3 regions of the Pseudoalteromonas sp. H103 genome follow, and region 1 is predicted to be linked to each of the others. Evidence: predicted binding sites of a transcription regulator. Region 1 holds the regulator's gene; each other region holds the start of a gene.
What was found. The regulator MetJ, encoded in region 1, represses methionine synthesis genes. The targets are predictions, from matches to a motif close to TAGACGTCTAGACGTCTA.

Region 1 (6,942 bases):
ACGTGGAGTCATCTGTTTTTAAAGTAGAGTAATAGGCTATTATTTTAGATTTATAGTAATACTTTAAACGTACATTTTATAAAGAACATTGGAGACATAAAAGCACCTCAAAACGACCTTTTTTGGTGAATTTTTATTTATTAAATGTCGATATAATCCAGCAAAGTTACTGAAAAACCTCTTAAAATTAAAGGATATAGCATATAACAGGATAGACCTGATATTGCTTGGAATTTAAAAATAATAAGGGTATCTTACCCCAAGACACCACCTCTCACTTTAACTTAAATTGCAGGATACCATCGCGTTATGTCAGACTTTCGTGAACAAGCACTACATTATCACTCACACCCAGTACCAGGTAAAATTAGCATTGAACTAACCAAGCCCGCCGAAACGGTTCAAGATCTTGCGCTTGCGTATAGCCCCGGTGTTGCCGAACCCGTTCGTGAAATAGCTGCTGACCCTGCTAATGCTTATAAATATACCGGCAAAGGTAATATGGTTGCGGTAATTACTAATGGCACTGCAATTTTAGGCCTAGGGAATTTAGGGCCTTTAGCATCTAAGCCTGTAATGGAAGGTAAAGCGTTATTGTTTAAACGTTTTGCTGGGCTTGATTCAATCGATATTGAAGTTAAGCATCGTACCACTGAAGATTTTATCAATACGGTTGCAAATATTGCTGATACTTTTGGCGGTATCAACCTTGAAGATATTAAAGCACCAGAGTGTTTTGAAATTGAAAAAGCATTAATAGAGCGCTGTAGTATTCCGGTTTTTCATGATGATCAACACGGTACTGCTATTGTGACTGCTGCAGGCATGCTAAACGCGCTAGAAGTGCAGGGTAAGTCAATTGAAGATGCGATTATTGTATGTTTAGGTGCAGGCGCTGCTGCCGTTGCGTGTATGGAGCTGCTAATTAAGTGTGGCGCACTTCGCGAGCATATTTATATGTTGGACCGTAAGGGTGTTATTCATACACGTCGTGATGACTTAAACGAATACAAGCAGCTGTTTGCTAACAATACCGATAAACGTACTTTACAAGATGTAATTGCAGACGCTGACGTATTTGTAGGCGTTTCTGGCCCTAACTTGCTAGCAGCTGAAGATTTAAAGCTAATGGCAGAAAAACCTGTGGTGTTTGCATGTTCAAACCCAGATCCTGAGATCGATCCTGCACTTGCTCATGGTGCACGCAACGACTTAATTATGGCAACGGGGCGCTCTGACTACCCTAATCAAGTTAACAACGTTTTATGTTTTCCGTTTATTTTTCGTGGTGCACTAGATGTGCGCGCAAGCGCTATTAACGATGAAATGAAAATTGCTGCGGTAGAAGCTATTCGTAGTATTGCTAAAGAGCCAGTACCAGCAGAAGTATTAAAAGCTGCGGGTGTTGATAAGCTTGAATTTGGTGCACAGTACATTATTCCTAAGCCAATGGATCCGCGTTTACTACCTCGTATAGCTAAAGCTGTAGCTGTAGCTGCGGTAGAATCGGGTGTTGCGCAAATTGACTTACCTGAAAATTACATGGCTTAAAGGTATATGCTAAAACAAAAAAACCTCAGCAATGGCTGAGGTTTTTGATTAAAAAGGTAACGATTTATTCTTCGTTTAAAATAGGCACTTCTAAACCCATTTCTTGCATTATCTTTTTAACTTCTTCAGGTACTTTTTCTGCATTGTCTTTGCGTAAGTCATCGTCATTTGGTAATGGCTGGCCTGTAAATGCATGCAAAAACGCTTCGCATAACAACTCACTGTTTGTTGCATGGCGAAGGTTATTTATTTGACGGCGCGTGCGCTCATCCGTTAAAACTTTTAATACATTTAGCGGGATCGAAACGGTGATCTTTTTAACTTGCTCTGATTTTTTCCCGTGTTCTGCGTATGGGTGAATATACTCACCATTCCATTTAGCCATAAGATGTATCGTTGCCTCAGATTATTAATTTCTCACACGGCGTAAAAAGCGTGTAAATATGCGTGAAATTCTATCGATTTAAAAAAGATAGTCAAATAATAGATACCAATCTATCTTAATAAGCCGGCTGTAATTGTAAATATAGCCCCATTCAAGTTTTATAAGTTAGTTATTTTTAGCCATCTAGAGCTTTAAAAGCTTTGACTTATCAAAATGGATAACTTACTCTTTTAGACGTCTAAACATCCAAATTAATCAGGTGACGAATATGAGCGAAAAAAACAAAGCGACTATTGCAGTACGTAATGGCGTAGATGCAGATAAACACCATGGCGCTGTAGTTCCGCCAATTTATTTATCGACTACGTATTCGTTTGCCGACTTTGATACTAAGCGTCAGTACGATTATGGGCGCAGCGGTAATCCCAATCGCGATATATTAGCTGAAACATTGGCTGAACTTGAAGGTGGTGCGCGCGGTATTATTACTGCCACAGGCATGGCTGCCGTGCATTTAGCGACTCAGTTATTAAATAATGACGATACACTGGTTATTCCACATGATTGTTATGGTGGAAGCTACCGTTTATTTACGTCTTTGCAAAAACGCGGATTACTAAAGCTTGAAGTTTTAGATTTAACCAAGCAAGAAAACTTAGATAAAATTTTAGCAATAAAACCTAAATTAATATGGATTGAAACACCAAGTAACCCGGTACTGCGCTTAACAGATATTAAAGCAGTGACTGATATAGCTAAGCAGTGCGGGGCACTTGTTGCTGCAGATAACACGTTTTTATCACCTGCGCTGCAAAACCCAATTAAATTTGGTGTAGATATTGTTGTTCACTCGACGACTAAATATATCAATGGCCATTCTGATGTTGTGGGCGGCGCTGTGATAGCTGCAACACAAGAACTTGGTGATGAGTTAGCTTGGTGGGCAAATAACATTGGTATTACAGGTGCACCATTTGATAGCTATTTAACGCTTCGTGGCTTGCGTACTTTAAATGTACGTTTAAGACAGCATCAAGAAAACGCACTTGCAATTGCCAAGTACCTTGAAAGCTCTGAATTTGTGAGCCAAGTTTACTACCCAGGACTTGAGTCGCACCCTCAACATGCATTGGCAAAGGCTCAGCAACTTGGCTTTGGTGGTATGGTCAGTTTTGATATTAAAGGCGATGTTAACGACGCTGCGGCATTTTTAACAAGCCTTGAGGCATTTAGCTTAGCAGAGTCGCTAGGCGGCGTAGAGAGCTTAATTTGCCACCCTGCAACGATGACGCATGCAGGAATGGAGCCTAAAGCCCGTTTAGAAGCGGGGGTGGGTGATACGCTCATTCGTATTTCGGTAGGTATTGAAGATATAAACGACTTAGTTGCTGATTTCGAACGCGTGTTTGAACTTGTAAAACCAGGGCAAAATAAAAACATTGGCCGTGTAGGTAAAGGTGCTGGCACGCCTGGTGGTATGTGAAATTAAGTGCAGCCCGCCCGGCGCTTTGGTAAGTAATACCAATGCGCAATAATACCTAATCAATTTGAGGGATTAAACCGGCGCTAACTTCGTTAAAAATTTTTCATATAGAACAACTAAACAACGAAATTTTTGCCTTGTTATCGACACGGTTTTCTTATTCTCAAAATAGACATCTTAATTAAGCGAATTGGTATAAATATGGTCAATTGTGTACATAAATTTGGTGGCTCAAGCTTAAGCTCTAGTGAGCGCTATCAAAGCGTAGCTAAAATAATTATTGGGCATACTCAGCCAGGCGACTGTGTTGTGGTATCTGCTGCTGGTAAAACCACAGATACACTTGTGTCGTTGTGGCAAAGTTATCAGCAGCAAGACACACAAGCTGTCGCTGATATTTTACTGCAGTTAAATAACCATCAAAGCGATTTAATTGAGCAATTATTACAAGCTGATTTAAAGCGCAGCGTACTTAAAACATTACTAGAAGAACTAAATATAATTGCAAGCTTAGCGCAAAGTGAGCAGCTCAAAGAAGCGCAATTACTTGCCCATGGTGAGTTATGGTCTGCACGATTATTGGCTGCATATTTACGACAGTTAAACGTACATGCCTGCGCACACGATGCTCGCCTGCTTTTTACTTTAAATGATGGCGAATTACACCATGCTCAAAATAAGCTGCAATGTAACAGTGTTATTGATGCCAACAAAGTGAATGTAGTAACCGGGTTCATAGCGGCAAACACACTTGGCGATACGGTAACGCTTGGTCGTAATGGTAGCGATTACAGCGCTGCATTACTTGCCAGTTATTGTGATGCCAAACAGGTATGCATTTGGACTGACACGCAAGGTGTATTTAGTACTGATCCGCGTAAAGTAAAAAAGGCAATTAAGTACGCTAAAGTGTGTCGCACTCAGGCCAACTTACTAGCACGATTAGGCAACCCCGTTTTGCATGCTAAAACGTTATCGCCTTTAAAAAATACCAATATAAAGCTAGCTGTACGCAGTAGTTTTGATGTTCAAGCAAGTCCAACTCATATTGTTAAAGAAGGTCTAGCTAAGAAAAAGCGCTTTATAACGACGCTACAAAATGTTGATTTATTAACAGTAGAAGGCTTGAGTGAAGGTGAGGTTGCAAGTGTTAGCCAGCTTATTCAGCATAGTCTTCATCACTTTAACCATAATGGCGAAGTATATTTAGTCGTACCGGCTGCACAAACATATCAAGTTATTAATTACTTTGCTGGTAGAGCTAATATTAGTGAGTCGAATTTAAACGGCTGTGCAGTTGTTGCACCAGAGCAAGACATCGGCACACTTAAACTGCAAGCTTTAGAAGTATTAGCTGAGCAAACTATAAAACCGCGTTTTGTACATCAAGATAATGGTTATGTTTTATTACTAACTGACCAATTTATTGATAGTGATGTGCAAAGCACATTGCACGATAAGCTAGTTAACAAAGGCCAAGAAATTGCGATTATAGTAGCAGGGTTAGGTAATGTAGGTGGAGTGTTTATACACCAACTGGCGGATCAATTTGAGCGCCTAAGTGGTGACTTTAGTATTAAATTAGTTGCTTTGGTTCGCTCTCAAGAGATGCTGTTTAATCCAAGTGGAGTTAACCCTCAAACATGGGAAAAACAATGGCAGCTTGAGGCCAAAAAATACCAAAGTAATGATTTATTAAATGCAATTAACGAGCTTGATTATGAGCATAAAGTAGTAATTGATATTACTGCTAGTGAGCAATTTAGCCAGCTTTATACTGACTTTGTGCAAAGCGACTGCCATTTAATTAGTGCAAATAAATATGCGGGCACAGCGCCTACACTTTGGTATCAAACACTTAGAAATAATTTGGCAGAGCGCAACCTACATTGGCGTTATAACACAAGTGTAGGGGCAGGCTTACCTATAAACTTTGCTTTAGCTGATTTACAAAATAGTGGCGATAAAATCACTCGAATAGAAGGCGTGTTTTCTGGCACATTATCGTGGTTATGCAGTAAATATGATGGCAGTGTTGCGTTTTCAGAGTTAGTGCTTGAAGCACAAAAAATGGGTTTTACAGAGCCTGATCCGCGTGAAGACTTATCTGGGCGTGATATGCAGCGTAAGCTACTTATTTTAGCCCGAGAGCTAGGTGTAGATCTTGAGCTTGACGATATAAGCCTCTCGGCACTTATGCCAGTTGAACTTGCTAAGGGGAGCTGGGACGACTTTATAGATAAAAAAACGCAGCTTGATGCGTTTATTGAAGAACACGCTGCAGCAGCGCAAGCTAAAAATGCCGTGCTTAGATACACAGGGTTATTAGAAATTACATGCGATAAAGTCATTGCAAAAGTAGGCATTACCTACGTGCCAAACGGTGATGCGCTAGCAAACTTAACACCTGGCGATAATATTTTTGTGATCAACAGTAAATGGTACAGCGACAATGCATTAGTTATTCAAGGCCCTGGGGCGGGTAGTGAAGTAACTGCGGCGGGTGTTCATTCTGATTTATATTGGCTTGTGCAAAACTTAAAATAAGCTGTGTATATTGATATAAAAACGGCGGCTTAAATTAAGCCGCCGTTTTTTGTTTATAAATGCTTTAAAATAACTCTTCTTCTGTTTTTGTATCTTCTTCAAATATATCGTTAGGCTGAGATAACACATATTTAGTCGGTGCTGTGCCTTTTTCAAAATATTCAAAGCGGCTTGTATAATCATTTTTATGGCTAAGTAAGCCAGTCGCTAAATCAATACGAATAGAGACAAGCCCTTCGGGTGGTTCAATCGGCGCTTCAGGGGTGCCTTCAAGTGCAGCCCTCATAAATTCAACCCAGGCTGGCTGGGCCGTTTTTGCGCCCGATTCTGCACCAGATATTTGACCGCTATCTAGGTTGTTATTGTAGGTTGAGCGGCCTAGTGGGTTACCCGGGTTATCAAACCCTACCCATACAGAGGTCACTACTTTGCTATTAAAGCCACTGAACCAGGTATCAACAGAGTCGTTGGTTGTACCCGTTTTACCAGAAAGATCGCGACGTTCTAGTGCTTGTGCTCGCCAGCCCGTGCCACTCCAGCCAGTTTTATTTGCCCAGCTTCCACCGCCCCAAATACCGCTGTGCATTGCATCGGCAATTAAAAACGCATTTTGCTTAGATATAATGCGAGGAGCACATTGACGAGGTTGCTCTACTTCATCAGCACTGCTGCTTAACATAAGCTCATTGCTTGGTAGAGTAGTGTTTTCATCACAGGCCATTGCTGGGTTAGCTTTAAATAAAACATTGCCATAAGCATCTTGAATTTCTGAGATAAAGTAAGGTTCTATTAAATGACCACCATTAGCAAAGCTGCTCATACCACGAGCTAGTTCTAGAGGTGTTATAGAGGCGCTACCAAGAGCAAGTGACTCACTACGGTTAATATCTGAGTTTTTAAAACCAAACTTTAATAAGTGATCAGCCGTGCGTTGCAGTCCAACGCCACGTAGTAAACGTACTGAAATTACGTTTTT
Region 2 (6,942 bases), on a different contig from region 1:
ATGATTTCGTGTGCAATTTCAGGCGTTGTACTTACAGGCTTTTCGTGTAGGTTTGCTTTTATTTGCCCTTTTCGATGTTTTAGTGCCGCATCGAGTTTTTTAGCTGCGCTTGCAATAGCTGGGTACATAACTTCGTTTTCCCCTTTTACCGATATACGCGCACCTTCGTAATTAGTGCTAATTTCTGCTTGGATCTTATGATGTTCTTTAGACAAAATAATATCGAGTGCAATAAGTGATGGGAAATGGCTCTCGATTTTTGAAAACTTTTCGTTGATATGCTCTCTAATAGAGTCAGTAACGTCAACATGGTGACCAGAAAGATTAATTTTCATAGGGTATCCTTTTATTTGTTACCTCATAAATAGTATTGGGGGCTATTTAGATTAACACAAGGAAAAAGGTGAGATATTTGAGGTTTATTTACTAGTTTTGCTGATTTAAATCATGGGTTGTGCAAAGTTTATGCAAAGCCCATTAACCATGGGCTTTCAGACGTCTAGCAGTACTAGCTATTAATCTGTGTACGAGCAACAGTAGTCGGCAAAATCTACCACTTTTACTTTAAAGCTTACGTTAGCATCTACGTTAAACGATTCGCCCGCGTTAAATGTTTTCCACTCACTCTCGCCTGGTAATAAAATATCCCACTGACCACCTAAAAGCTCCATGAGTTCTTTTTTGCTTGTATCAAATACAAATTCACCTGGCTGCATAAAACCTAATGTTTTAGTTGTTCCATCGCTAAGCACAACCGTACGGCTCGATACTTTTCCGTCAAAATACACGTTAGCTTTTTTAATTACACTTACATTATCAAACTGAGACATTTTAGCTCCTGCTATTAATTTAAGATTTTTGTTTATAAATTTTATCGCACTACCTTGCCTGATAGAAAAATGCCTTGCAAGGAAAGTACATTGAAAGTTACTCACTTGCGGTTTTAAAACTGTGTTTTTAGATATTAATAGCTGCGCTTTTTACGTGGCAGGCTTTTTATTTATAGAAAAAGGTTGAATGTGTATTTCTTGGGTAAACACCAAGCTTGCATACATTTAAAAGCAATGTTTTATATTAGCTCCAACAAAAAAGCCCGCTCTGTTTTCACAGGGCGGGCTTTTAAATATTAAAACTAACGGTTAAAACAACGCGTTTGCTTTGCTTACAATGTTTTCTACAGTAAAGCCAAAGTGCTCAAACAGCTCGCCAGCAGGGGCAGACTCACCAAAGGTAGTCATACCTACTACAGCGCCGTTTAGGCCTACGTACTTGTACCAGTAGTCAGCAATACCTGCTTCTACTGCTACGCGGCGTGTAACTGATGCCGGTAATACACTTTCTTTGTACTGTGCAGATTGATCTTCAAAGGCATCTGTACACGGCATAGATACAACTCGTACCTTTTTACCTTGGCTGCGTAGCTCTGTTGCTGAATCTTGTGCTAACTGAACTTCAGAACCCGTTGCAATAATAATTAGCTCCGGATTACCGTCACAGCTAAGGATGTAACCACCCTTTTTAACATCGCTTAATTGCTGTGCGTCACGCGATTGCTGCTCAAGGCCTTGGCGAGTAAAGATTAGCGATGTAGGGCCGTCTTTACGTTCAATAGCTTGTTGCCATGCAATTGCCGACTCAACTTGGTCACACGGGCGCCAGTTGTATAGATTAGGCGTTAAACGCATGCTTGCAATTTGCTCTACCGGTTGGTGAGTTGGACCATCTTCACCTAGGCCGATTGAATCGTGCGTGTATACAAAAATGCTTGGTTGCTTCATTAGTGCAGCCATACGTACCGCATTTTTTGCATATTCAACAAACATTAAAAACGTAGCACCGTAAGGAATAAAGCCTTTATGAAGGGCAATACCATTCATAATGGCCGACATACCAAACTCACGTACACCGTAGTAAATGTAGTTACCGCTTGCATCGTCGTGTGTTAAGCCTTTAGATCCATCCCAAATTGTTAAGTTTGAGCCTGCTAAATCGGCTGAGCCACCCATGAATTCTGGTAATAACGGACCAAATGCGTTTAGTGCATTTTGTGACGCTTTACGAGATGCAGGATTTGCTGGGTTTGCTTGTAGTTGCTCAATGTATTCTTGAGATTTTGCAGCCCAGTCGCCCGGAAGTTCGTTATTAATACGGCGCTTGTATTCTACTGCAAGCTCTGGGTATGCTTTTGCGTATGCTGCAAATTTTTCATCCCAGCTTGATTCTTGCTGCTGGCCTTTTTCTTTGCTATCCCACTGTGCGTAAATATCAGCAGGAATTTCGAATGCATCGCCAGTCCAACCTAAAAATTCGCGAGACGCTTTAATTTCGTCATCACCTAGTGGAGCACCGTGACAGTCGTGGCTACCTGATTTATTAGGCGAACCGTAACCAATCACTGTTTTACAACAAATTAGTGATGGTTTGTCGGTAACACTTTTAGCCTCTGCTATTGCAGCACTAACAGCATCGCTGTCGTGGCCATCAACGCCACTTATTACATGCCAACCGTATGCTTTAAAGCGAGCCGGCGTATCATCTGTAAACCAACCTTCTACTTCACCATCGATTGAAATGCCGTTGTCATCCCAAAACGCAACAAGTTTACCTAGGCCTAATGTGCCAGCAAGTGAACCCGCTTCATGAGAAATACCTTCCATTAGGCAACCGTCGCCTAAAAATGCATAGGTAAAATGATCAACAATATCGTAACCTTCGCGGTTAAATTGTGCAGCAAGTGCTTTTTCAGCAATCGCCATACCTACCGCATTTGTGATCCCTTGACCTAGTGGACCCGTAGTAGTTTCGATTCCTGGTGCATAACCGTACTCAGGGTGACCTGGCGTTTTAGAATGCATTTGACGGAAGTTTTTAATTTCGTCCAGTGGTAAGTCGTAACCAGTTAGGTGCAATAGAGAATAGATAAGCATTGAACCGTGGCCGTTTGAAAGAATAAATCTGTCACGGTCAGCCCACTCTGGATTAGTTGGATTATGATTTAGATAATCGCGCCATAATACTTCAGCGATATCGGCCATGCCCATAGGGGCTCCAGGGTGACCAGATTTGGCCTTTTGTACTGCGTCCATTGACAAGACGCGAATAGCATTTGCAAGTTCTTTGCGAGATGGCATGAATTCTCCTACCTTTATGTGTATTTGCGCGGGTATTTATGTGTTCATTAATGCTCTTAAATATCTTAAGAGCTGTTATGGCAACCATTCTTACTTATTGTGGGTGCAGTGTGCAATTAAAAACCCCATAAAAAAGGGGCATTATGAATATTTTTTAAGACCGAAAAGTTATTACTCATTTTATTTAGACGTCTAGGCGTAAAAACACTATGCAAGCAGTTTTGTTTTAGATAAAATACGCCCCTTAATTTTTTAGCGCTAATACCGACGTTTGTGAAGCGCAATATTTGTGAGCAGAAATACAATGGCAAAACATTTATTTACTTCTGAATCTGTTTCTGAAGGTCATCCGGATAAAATCGCCGATCAAATCTCTGATGCGGTACTTGATGCTATCCTAGAGCAAGACTCTCATGCCCGTGTTGCGTGCGAAACTTACGTAAAAACCGGTATGGTTATGGTTGGTGGTGAAATCACTACTAGCGCATGGGTTGATATTGAAGAAATTACACGTAAAACAGTACGTGAAATTGGCTACACACACTCAGACATGGGTTTCGATGCAGACTCGTGTGCAATTTTAAACACTATTGGTAAACAGTCTCCTGATATTAACCAAGGTGTTGACCGTACTAGCCCAGAAGAACAAGGCGCAGGCGATCAAGGCTTAATGTTTGGTTACGCATGTAACGAAACAGAAGTACTCATGCCAGCTCCAATTACTTACTCACACCGTTTAGTACAGCGCCAAGCGCAAGTACGTAAAAGCGGTGAGCTTAACTGGTTACGCCCAGATGCAAAATCTCAAGTTACATTTGCATACGAAAACGGTAAGCCAGTAGGTATTGATGCTGTAGTACTTTCTACTCAGCACAGCGAAGACATTTCACAAAAAGATTTAGTAGAAGCGGTGATGGAAACTATCATCAAGCCGGTACTTCCTGCAGAGCTTATTACAAGCGCGACTAAATTTTTCATTAACCCAACAGGTCGTTTTGTAATTGGCGGACCAATGGGCGATTGTGGTTTAACAGGTCGTAAAATCATTGTTGATACATACGGTGGTATGGCGCGTCATGGTGGTGGTGCTTTCTCTGGTAAAGATCCATCAAAAGTTGACCGCTCAGCTGCATACGCTGCACGTTACGTTGCTAAAAACGTAGTAGCTGCAGGTCTTGCTGATAAGTGTGAGTTACAAGTATCTTACGCAATCGGTGTTGCAGAGCCTACCTCTATCAGCGTTGAAACATTTGGTACAAGCAAGCTAGAAGAAAGCCGTTTAATCGAGCTTATTCGTGAACACTTTGACCTACGCCCTTACGGCTTAATTCAAATGCTTGATTTAGAGCGCCCTATCTACCTTCCTACAGCGGCTTACGGCCACTTTGGTCGCGACGAATTCCCTTGGGAACGTACAGATAAAGCAGACGCACTTCGCGCAGCTGCTGGCCTTTAAGCCAACACAGTACAAAAATATAAACGGCCCTTTTTAGGGCCGTTTTTATATCTAACGTTTAACTATATTGTTTATAGAGCGTCTGCAAAATAACAATAAAATCAATCTCGAACTCTTTTGCACTTTAGGTATATACTCACTTTATTATAAAAGCTTTAGGGATAGTTTAATGGCCGACAACTTTCGCGTTATATTTGTAGAACTTGCACAAGGTGTTGATAGCAAAACAGCGTGCGTAAATTTAGCAACTAAACTAAAAACGTCAGAAGAAAAAGTGGCTCTTTTTTTAAAGGGCAAACCATTATTTGCGCCAAGTAATAAAGATAAAGCGCTAAAACAAGCCAAGCTCTTAGCGAGCCTCGGCATTAAAAGTAAACTACAAGCAAGTACATCGCCAACGCCCTCTCAACAAATGCCAAGCAGCCAGCGCGATGAAAGAATTTTTGATGCACTAGATTACATTACGAGTAGCTTAATTCGCTTAGAAGAAAAACTTGAAGAGCTAGAGCAACGTCTTCCTGAAGCCCAATTAAAAGCACCTGATGAAAGTACAGATGAATGGCAAGACGACGACTTAATGCTTGATGAAGAGCTAATAACAACACCAGCAAAGCGTAGTAATTTGTTTCTATATATATTAATAGCTACCGTCGTTATTTTGCTGATTTTGCTTGCTGTTTATTTAGGTTTTCCAAATTTATTTTCTTTTTAGGTGCGGTTAAATAGTTAAATGAGCAATAAACGAGCACAAATAAGAACTCAAATACGTAAAATACGTAATAGCTTGCCAAAAAGTCAGCAATCGATCGCGGCCCAATCGTTAAAAGTGAATTTTACTCAACACCTAAAAAGCAAAAAAACACCTAACAAGAAGCATATTGCCATTTATTTCAGTAATGATGGCGAGCTAGATACCTCTTTGTTAATTAATGAATTATGGCAACAAAACCACACACTTTACCTTCCTGTAATTCACCCATTTAATGGCGCTACATTGCTATTTCAGCGCTATGAAAAAAACTCACCCATGAAGGCAAATCGCTATGGTATCTTGGAGCCTAAGCTGAACTGCTCTCAAATATGCCCATTAACTGATTTAGATTACTTACTTATGCCATTAGTTGCATTTGATAACCAAGGTAACCGGTTAGGAATGGGAGGTGGGTTTTACGATAAAACACTGGCACAACTTCACCAAGGCAATTGGCAAAAACCGCAACTTATTGGCTTAGCACATAGCTGTCAAAAAGTAGACGCACTGCCTATTGAATCGTGGGATGTACCACTTAAAACTATTATTACTCCTGATAAAATTTATCAATGGTAATAAGCACTCACTACACATTTGATATATGAGCATGACAATGACGCAAGACGAATTAAAAAAAGCAGCAGCATGGGCTGCACTCGAGTTTGTTAAAGAAAACACTATTGTTGGTGTTGGTACAGGCTCTACCGTAAATCATTTTATTGATGCCCTTGGTACAGTAAAAGACACCATAACGGGTGCAGTATCAAGCTCTGAAGCTTCAACAGCGCGCCTAGAAGCGCTAGGTATTGAAGTGTTTGAGCTAAATAACATTGATGTACTTGATGTATACGTAGATGGTGCAGATGAAATTAACGCCCAAAATGAAATGATCAAAGGCGGCGGTGCAGCACTTACCCGTGAAAAAATTGTAGCAGCGGTAGCAAAACAGTTTGTGTGTATTGTTGATGACACAAAACTAATAGATACATTGGGCGACTTCCCGCTTCCGGTAGAAGTTATACCAATGGCACGCAGCTACGTTGCACGTGAATTATTAAAACTTGGTGGTGACCCTGTGTACCGCCAAGGCGTAGTAACAGATAACGGTAACGTTATTTTAGATGTACACAATTTAAGTATTAGTAATGCCAAACAACTTGAAACACAGATTAATTCAATTGTTGGCGTAGTTACCAACGGCCTATTTGCAATGCGCGGCGCTGATAAAGTAATTATCGGCACTAAAAATGGGCCTCAAATTAAATAGGATGAGGTTATGAGTAAGGTATCGTTAGCAAAAGACAAAATTAAAATTCTCTTGCTTGAAGGTGTTCACCAAAGCGCAGTAGAAACGCTTAAACGTAATGGTTACAGCAACATCGACTACGTAAAAACATCCTTACCTGAGGACGAGCTTAAAGAGCGCATTAAAGATGTGCACTTTGTAGGACTTCGTTCTCGTACTCATATTAACCAAGCTGTATTAGAGTCGGCTGAAAAGTTAGTAGCCATTGGTTGTTTTTGTATTGGTACAAACCAAGTAGATTTAAGCGCAGCACGTGAGCGTGGTATTGCGGTATTTAATGCCCCGTTTTCAAACACTC
Region 3 (6,942 bases), on a different contig from region 1:
CAACAGCTCGCAGATGCCTGCGATGTAAGTTTGCGGACCATTCAACGGGTAGAAAAAGAAGGCGCCGCTTCTAAAGAAACCACTATGGCGCTTTGCGCGGTACTTGAAGTACGCCAAGGCGAGCTAATTAAACTTGATGAGCCTATAAATAATGACGTTAAAAGTACGCCAACTAAAAGCTTTTTAGCGGGGGTTGTTATTAGCTCCTTAATAAGCTTTGCTCTAGGCGCAGGCTCAGTGCTTTTAGCGACTAACTAATATTACGCTTCAATAACACTAATTAAATAAAAATGCCCCAGGCTATAAGCACTGGGGCATTTTTTATATGTTAGAAAAAGAGATTAATTACTGAAACACTTTTTCAACAGCCATTACTTCAATGTTGTTAGCTGGAATAGCTAATGTGTAATCGGCAATGACTTTATCCTCAGCAACAAGCGCTGCTGGTTTTTCTGTGTTGTAAACCATTGGTGAGGTTTGCTCTGACACTAAACGTTTTTTCATGTCTTCGCCGTCACCGGTAATAAACACGTACTGTACGTTTTCTGTTTGAAGGTTATCTTTTATCACGCGATTAACATCTGCAAGCGTTAGCTTTTCAAGCTTACTTGTCACGTATTTTACAAACGACTCTGTGTTGTAAAATTCGCTATCAAGTGCATACCCTAACTGACGGTTTTGACTTGCTACTAGCTGCGGCACGTAGTTTATTAAAAAGTTACGAGTTGCTTCAAAGCCTTTTTCGGTTAAGCCATTTTTAATGAGTTTATCAAGTTCAAACAACGCAGTACGCGTTGCAAAGTGTGCATCGTTATTAGAGCGCAGCGGGCGTAACCAAATTTGGAATATTTGCTCAGAGCGCCCTAAGTTTGCATCAGGCTTAGTTTGAAACATGCCACGCGGGAAGTATTCAATGTACGAGTAATCACCGTAGTTCATACCACGTGTTTGACGAATTCGCTCATACAAGTATGAGTTAGAACTACGATGCTCACCAAAGTACGAGCGCACAAGCCAAAGTGCTGTCCAATCTTCGCTGCTGCGAATAGTATCAATTGGGAAACCAAACGATACCGCGGTAGATTGCGCCGACTTTTCTACAATTGTTGCATGATGACCTTTAAGGACTGGCGCATCAGGAATACTTAAACGGCTTTGCTCACCTTTAGGTAAGGTTGCTAAGTCGCTCATAATATTTGCTTTAAGTGCGTTAGGCACTGCGCCAATTAAACCAAGTGTTAGTTTAGATTGGGTAAGCTCTGAGTTATAGAATGCTTTAACATCATCAAGGGTAAGTGCTTCTAAATCAGAAATATCACCATAGTTGTAGCTCTCATATGGGTGGCCTTTATAAAGCGTACTGTAAAGCACCTCTTTACCAAGCTCTTCATCGTTAGAGGCTTTTAAGCCCGACTTAATACCGTCGATCATTTCCTTTTTAAGGCGTTTAAAGTCATCGTCTCTAAACCCTGGATTAAGTAATTGATCACTTACAAGTGCATACCAAGTTTCAGCGTTATCTTTATGAATACGCCCTTGGAACGACAGCATTTCTTTATCTATTTGATAACCAAAGCTACCCGCAAGCGGATAAAGCGCTTTTTGAATTTCTTTGTAACTAGTACTTTGTGAGCCACCTTGAGCAAGCATAGCGGCGGTGAGCGCGGCTACACCTTTTTTACCTTGAGGGTCTGCGGCTGCACCTGTATTGAATAAAAAGTTTACGTCAATCAGCGGCGAGCTATTAGTTTTATCAAGCACTTTAAATACCGGTGCCTCTGGTGCTTGCTCAAGCTTTGCGACTGCTGCACTTAAGTTAGCCTCTTGCTCAAACCCTGGGGCTTTATCAAGTGCCGACATGGTCACGGTTGTACGCGAGTCATCTACAAAGTATTTATTAGCCACGGCTTTAATATCTTGTGCTGTGATGTTGTCGGCCGATTTATAAAGCTGATTAATAACCTCAGGGTCGCGCTCAAAATGCATGTAACTTGCAAGGGTTGATGCAATCGCTTGAGATGAATCTAAGCCATTAATAAAGCTGTATTTAAGGTTAGATTTTAAATCGCTTAACTTTTGCTCATCAACAAGTTCAGTGCGTGCTTTAGCGTAAGTGCGGTTAATTGCATCACGTGCTTTTGCTAAATCTTCTTCGTTTTCAACTTTTACAAATACATGTAATAAACCAGGATCTTTTGTCTCTGGATTGTAGGTAAACATTTGACTCGCTATTTGTTTATCAACAACAAGCTCTTGGTATAAGTCAGAGTTGTTTGAAAAATAAAGCTGTGAGATTAAATCAAGCGCAGCTCTGTCTTTTTTAGCAGGCTCCCATGGCGCACCTTTATACGATACAAGTAACCAATGCCCTGGTAAGGCTTCGTTTTGTTCATGTATATATTTAGGTGCTTGCTGCTTTGGCTCAGCTTTAATATCGGCAACGTAATCGCCTTTTTCCCAACCACCCCAATGCTTTTTAACCATTGCCATAGTGGCTTTAGGGTCAACATCCCCTACAATCACTAGCGATACATATTCAGGCTTATAAAACTTATCAAAAAACTCTTTACCGTATGCCATTTGATCTGGCATGGCTTCTATATCTTCAAAAAAGCCCATAGTGGTATGTTTATAGGTATGCTTATCAAAGGCTTCTTCGCGTACAGCGCTTAATAATTTACGAATTGGACTGGCGTTATTTTTTAAATATTCACCTTTAACCGTTAGCGCTTCGGTTCTAAATTGCTCTTCGGTGTAGGTTAAGTTTTGAAAAATATCGGCTTCAATTTCAAGTACTTTATCAAGGTGCTGCTTTGAAAAATTTAAATGGTAGTTAGTGTAATCGTTAGTGGTGTAAGCACGGTTATCGACCCCTGCATTTTTAAATATGGCAGTGTATTCGTCTTGCGGAAATTTTTTAGAGCCTTTAAACATCATGTGCTCAAAAAAGTGAGCAAAACCGGTTTTACCTTCTTTTACTTCATTGCGCGAGCCAACTGATACCGGAATTTGCAGCGAAACTACATCTGGGTAATCGGTTTTAACTACCATTACACGTAAGCCGTTATCTAGCTCTTCAATTAAGTACTCTTGCGAAAATACACGTTCGTCAGCTTTTGTTGTTTGCTGCTGTTGTGCTGTTTGGGTGTTTTCGCTTTGCTGTGTTACGCAGCCAGTTAGCGCTAGTGATACCGCTAAGCTTGTTGCTAATAATTTAAATTTCATTATTGTCCCTTTTTAAATTGAGCAAATTTATTGTTAGGTTTATTACTAACTCACATTCGATTATGCCTTAAAGCGAGTAAATGTAAGAGCTTTAGCCCATTTTTTATGTAAACAACTGTGTCAATCAGGCGGTTTATTAAATTGTCAGTATGAATATTCCTCACCTAAGTTGAAAAATTTTCATTAGATAAATCTATCTAGACGTCTAAATGGCTGCTATATTAAATTACATACATTGGACTAAGCTGGAATGAGGATTATGGCTTTATCACTTCAAGAGAAAATAGAAGACACCAAACAAGGTGTTTATCTTATTGGTACTACCCCGCCTAAAGTTGGCACCGATAAAGCGCAATTAAAAACCATTGCAGAGAAGCTATTAGGGCGCTTGCACGAAATTGAATACGACGGCGTAATAATTTACGACATTCAAGACGAAAGCAGCCGCACTAACCAAGCTCGCCCATTTCCGTTTAAGCAAACTGTAGACCCACGTGAATACAGCCAATTACTTCGTAATTTATCTGCTCAAGATGTAATTACATATAAAAGTGTAGCGCAACGTGGCGTAGGCGAATTTAAAGATTGGCTAAGCGAAACTAAAAACGACTACGATTTAAAAAATGTGGTTTTAGTGGGTAGCCCATCATCGGTGGGTGATATAAAACTAAGCCTACCGGATGCCTATAAAACATTGGCAGAGCAAAGTGATGACTTCTTTTTAGGTGGCGTTACTATTGCAGAACGCCATTCAAGTAAACGAAATGAGCACGAACGCTTAATAGAAAAAACAGCACAAGGTTGCCAGTTTTTTATATCTCAGGCTGTTTATGATGGGCAAGCCACAATTGATTTAATCACCAGTTACGCGCGTACCTGCAAAGCACAAGGCATTACACCAAAACGACTTATTTTAACGTTTACTCCCTGCGGCGGCGAAAAAACCTTAGAGTTTATGCAATGGTTGGGTATCTCAGTGCCAGAAGCCACCAAATGGCGCATGCTTGATGCAGAAAACACATTAAGTGAATCTGTACGTATTTGCCGCGAAAACCTCGACTTAATCCTTAAAAGCTGTGCGCACCTAGACGTGCCACTGGGCTTAAATATTGAAAGCTTAACAAACCGTAAAGAAGAAATTGATGCATCAATAAATTTATACCGTTTATTAAAAGCCATTATGGAGCTCAACCTAGCTGAGAAACAAATCGCTTAAAAGTTAAACTAAATTCACACCCTTCTTGGCAAGCCTAATAGCTTGCTTTTTTATCGCTATGATTAAGTGTACTGCTTTTATTGTTAAGCTTTTTTAGCCTGCTTATAAGCTTGTTTATTTTTATACATGGCTTGGTCTGCGTCATTGAGTAATGCGTCAAATGGTTGTTTTTGTTTATCCGTAAAGCTATAGCCAATACTCAGCGATATATCGCGAACACCTTTTTTAAGTAAAGCTTTTGAATACTCAGTGGTAATTTTATTAATAATGTAGCTAAGCTTACTTTTATCACTTACCTGCATTACAGCCACAAACTCGTCGCCGCCTAAACGCCCTACTATATCAGCATCTATTAAATGTGTTTTTAGGGTATTAGCCAAAATAATTAACGCTTTGTCGCCTACTTCATGGCCGCAGGTATCGTTTAATTTTTTAAAATCGTTTATATCAATAAACAAGCAGCATACGTCAAAGCCTAAACGCAGTGCTAAGTTAAGCTTTTGCTGAGCTAGCAAGGTAAGTGCGCGGCGGTTATAAATGTTTGTAAGTGGGTCAAGCATGGCTATTTCGCGCATTTGCTCAAAGCTATAAATAAGCGCTAAATCGTCTTCAATCAAGTCGCGAAGCTGCTCTATTAGCTCAAAATACTCATCGGTATAACTAGTTTGTTTTGTGTCTTTTAAACATAGCGTGCCAAACACATCACCTTCGGGCCAATGAATGGGTAATCCTAGGTATGATTGAACGCCATCTTCAACAACCTCAGGCATGGTATTCCATTGCTCATTATTGCAGGCATCGTTAACATATAAAATATTGTTATTTTCCGCTACGTATCTGCAAAAAAGAGGTGTTTGTGGAGGGAGTATTGAGTTGGTTTCAAAGTTAGAGCCGCCTTCATTACTTCTAATTACAACCCGGTAGCCTTTGCTAGTTGCCTGTACTATATAACCTGACGGAGCCGAAAACAGCCCCGTAATAAGATCAATGGTCTTTTGCCATTTGTGCAGTGATATTTGGCCATCGACTCCCGAAAATGCCCATTGATCCGTTTCAAACATAACTTTACCTCAGCTATTTATTAGCTCAAGTATAGGCAAAAAAGCGAAACAAAAGCTATTACTTACGGCGTCTACTGGGTGCTCTTTGACCTGTAATGCGTTTTTTATCACGATCTTTTCGCGCTTTATTGGTGTTTTTACGATTATCTTTAGGCTTTTTGTTTAAATCTGGCTCGTAACCTTCTAACCATTGAGGCGCTAAACGCGTATCAAGCAGTACTTCTATTTCTTCCAGTAACCATTGCTCATCAATACTTACTAGCGACATTGCAAGGCCTTGCTCACCGGCGCGACCTGTACGGCCAATACGGTGCACGTAGTCTTCAGCTATGTATGGCAGTTCAAAATTTATTACGTATTTAAGCGCAGGAATATCGAGCCCGCGCGCAGCTACATCAGTGGCAACTAATACGCGTGTAGTGCCTTCTTTAAAGTTTTGTAGTGCACGGTCGCGCGCGCCTTGCGATTTATCACCATGAATGGATTCTGTTTTTAAACCGTCTTTACACATTTCTTTAGCAAGCTTATCGGCCATTTGTTTAGTACGCGTAAATATGAGTACTTGGCGCCAGTTTTTCATACCAATCATGTGTGATACCAGCTCACGCTTTCTGTCTTCATCTACCGAATAAATAACTTGCTCTACTTCAACGGCAGCCGAGTTACGTTTATCAACCTCTATAAGCTCAGGGTTTTTAAGTAGCTTTTTACTCAACTCAAACACGCTATCGTCAAATGTTGCTGAGAACAATAAAGTTTGGCGATCGCCTGGAATGTGGCGCAGAATACGTTTTATTTCGTCAATAAAGCCCATGTCGAGCATGCGGTCTGCTTCATCAAACACTAATGAATCAACACTTGAAAGTATCACACTGCCTTTAACTATATGATCGAGTAATCGCCCTGGGGTTGCGACTATTACTTGCGCTGTTTTAAGTGCTTTAATTTGCGGGCCAATACTTGCGCCGCCATACGCTAAAGCGCCATTAATATTGCTGCCTTGTGCGTACTTTTCAAAGCTGGCAAATACTTGCTGAGCAAGCTCACGCGTTGGCGTTAAAATGACCACTCGGGCAATGCCTGGCTCATCTTTTTTAGGTGTATTTAAAAGCTTATGTAGTAGTGGTAATACAAAGGCTGCTGTTTTACCTGTGCCTGTTTGTGCACTGCCCATTACATCGTTGCCCGCTAAAATAGGCGGAATAGTTTTAACCTGAATTGCGGTTGGCGTAGTGTAATTATTTTGCTCAATCGCTGTTAATAATAACGAATCGAGTTTAAGAGATGAGAACGATGTAGCAGACATAGGCTTAGCTTTAAAATAACAAAGAGCGCTATTATACCTGAGCTTTAGTAATAAAAAAGGCGCTATAAATAGCGCCTTTATTTAAAATAAACTTTAAGCCGGTTTTAATGTGGCTTTTCGCTCATTATAAAATG

Region 2: the regulator MetJ is predicted to act here: its motif matches at 3,317-3,334, upstream of metK (methionine adenosyltransferase).
Region 3: the regulator MetJ is predicted to act here: its motif matches at 3,424-3,441, upstream of ATS74_RS01510 (methylenetetrahydrofolate reductase).

Annotation. Positions count from the first base shown of each region.
Region 1 covers NZ_LOFG01000002.1:114,277-121,218, reverse strand. The annotation lists gene ATS74_RS03775 (malic enzyme-like NAD(P)-binding protein) at 310-1,551, shown strand; gene metJ (met regulon transcriptional regulator MetJ) at 1,616-1,936, opposite strand; partial or broken gene metB (cystathionine gamma-synthase) at 2,205-3,451, shown strand; gene metL (bifunctional aspartate kinase/homoserine dehydrogenase II) at 3,621-5,966, shown strand; gene ATS74_RS03755 (penicillin-binding protein 1A) at 6,031-6,942, opposite strand, start outside.
Region 2 covers NZ_LOFG01000001.1:351,564-358,505, reverse strand. The annotation lists gene hpf (ribosome hibernation-promoting factor, HPF/YfiA family) at 1-335, opposite strand, end outside; gene ppnP (pyrimidine/purine nucleoside phosphorylase) at 516-830, opposite strand; gene tkt (transketolase) at 1,140-3,131, opposite strand; gene metK (methionine adenosyltransferase) at 3,436-4,587, shown strand; gene ATS74_RS01645 (hypothetical protein) at 4,757-5,299, shown strand; gene ATS74_RS01640 (5-formyltetrahydrofolate cyclo-ligase) at 5,318-5,914, shown strand; gene rpiA (ribose-5-phosphate isomerase RpiA) at 5,952-6,605, shown strand; gene serA (phosphoglycerate dehydrogenase) at 6,615-6,942, shown strand, end outside.
Region 3 covers NZ_LOFG01000001.1:317,040-323,981, reverse strand. The annotation lists gene ATS74_RS01520 (helix-turn-helix transcriptional regulator) at 1-258, shown strand, start outside; gene ATS74_RS01515 (M16 family metallopeptidase) at 346-3,225, opposite strand; gene ATS74_RS01510 (methylenetetrahydrofolate reductase) at 3,485-4,441, shown strand; gene ATS74_RS01505 (sensor domain-containing diguanylate cyclase) at 4,525-5,502, opposite strand; gene ATS74_RS01500 (DEAD/DEAH box helicase) at 5,561-6,808, opposite strand; gene ATS74_RS01495 (DUF3581 domain-containing protein) at 6,902-6,942, opposite strand, start outside.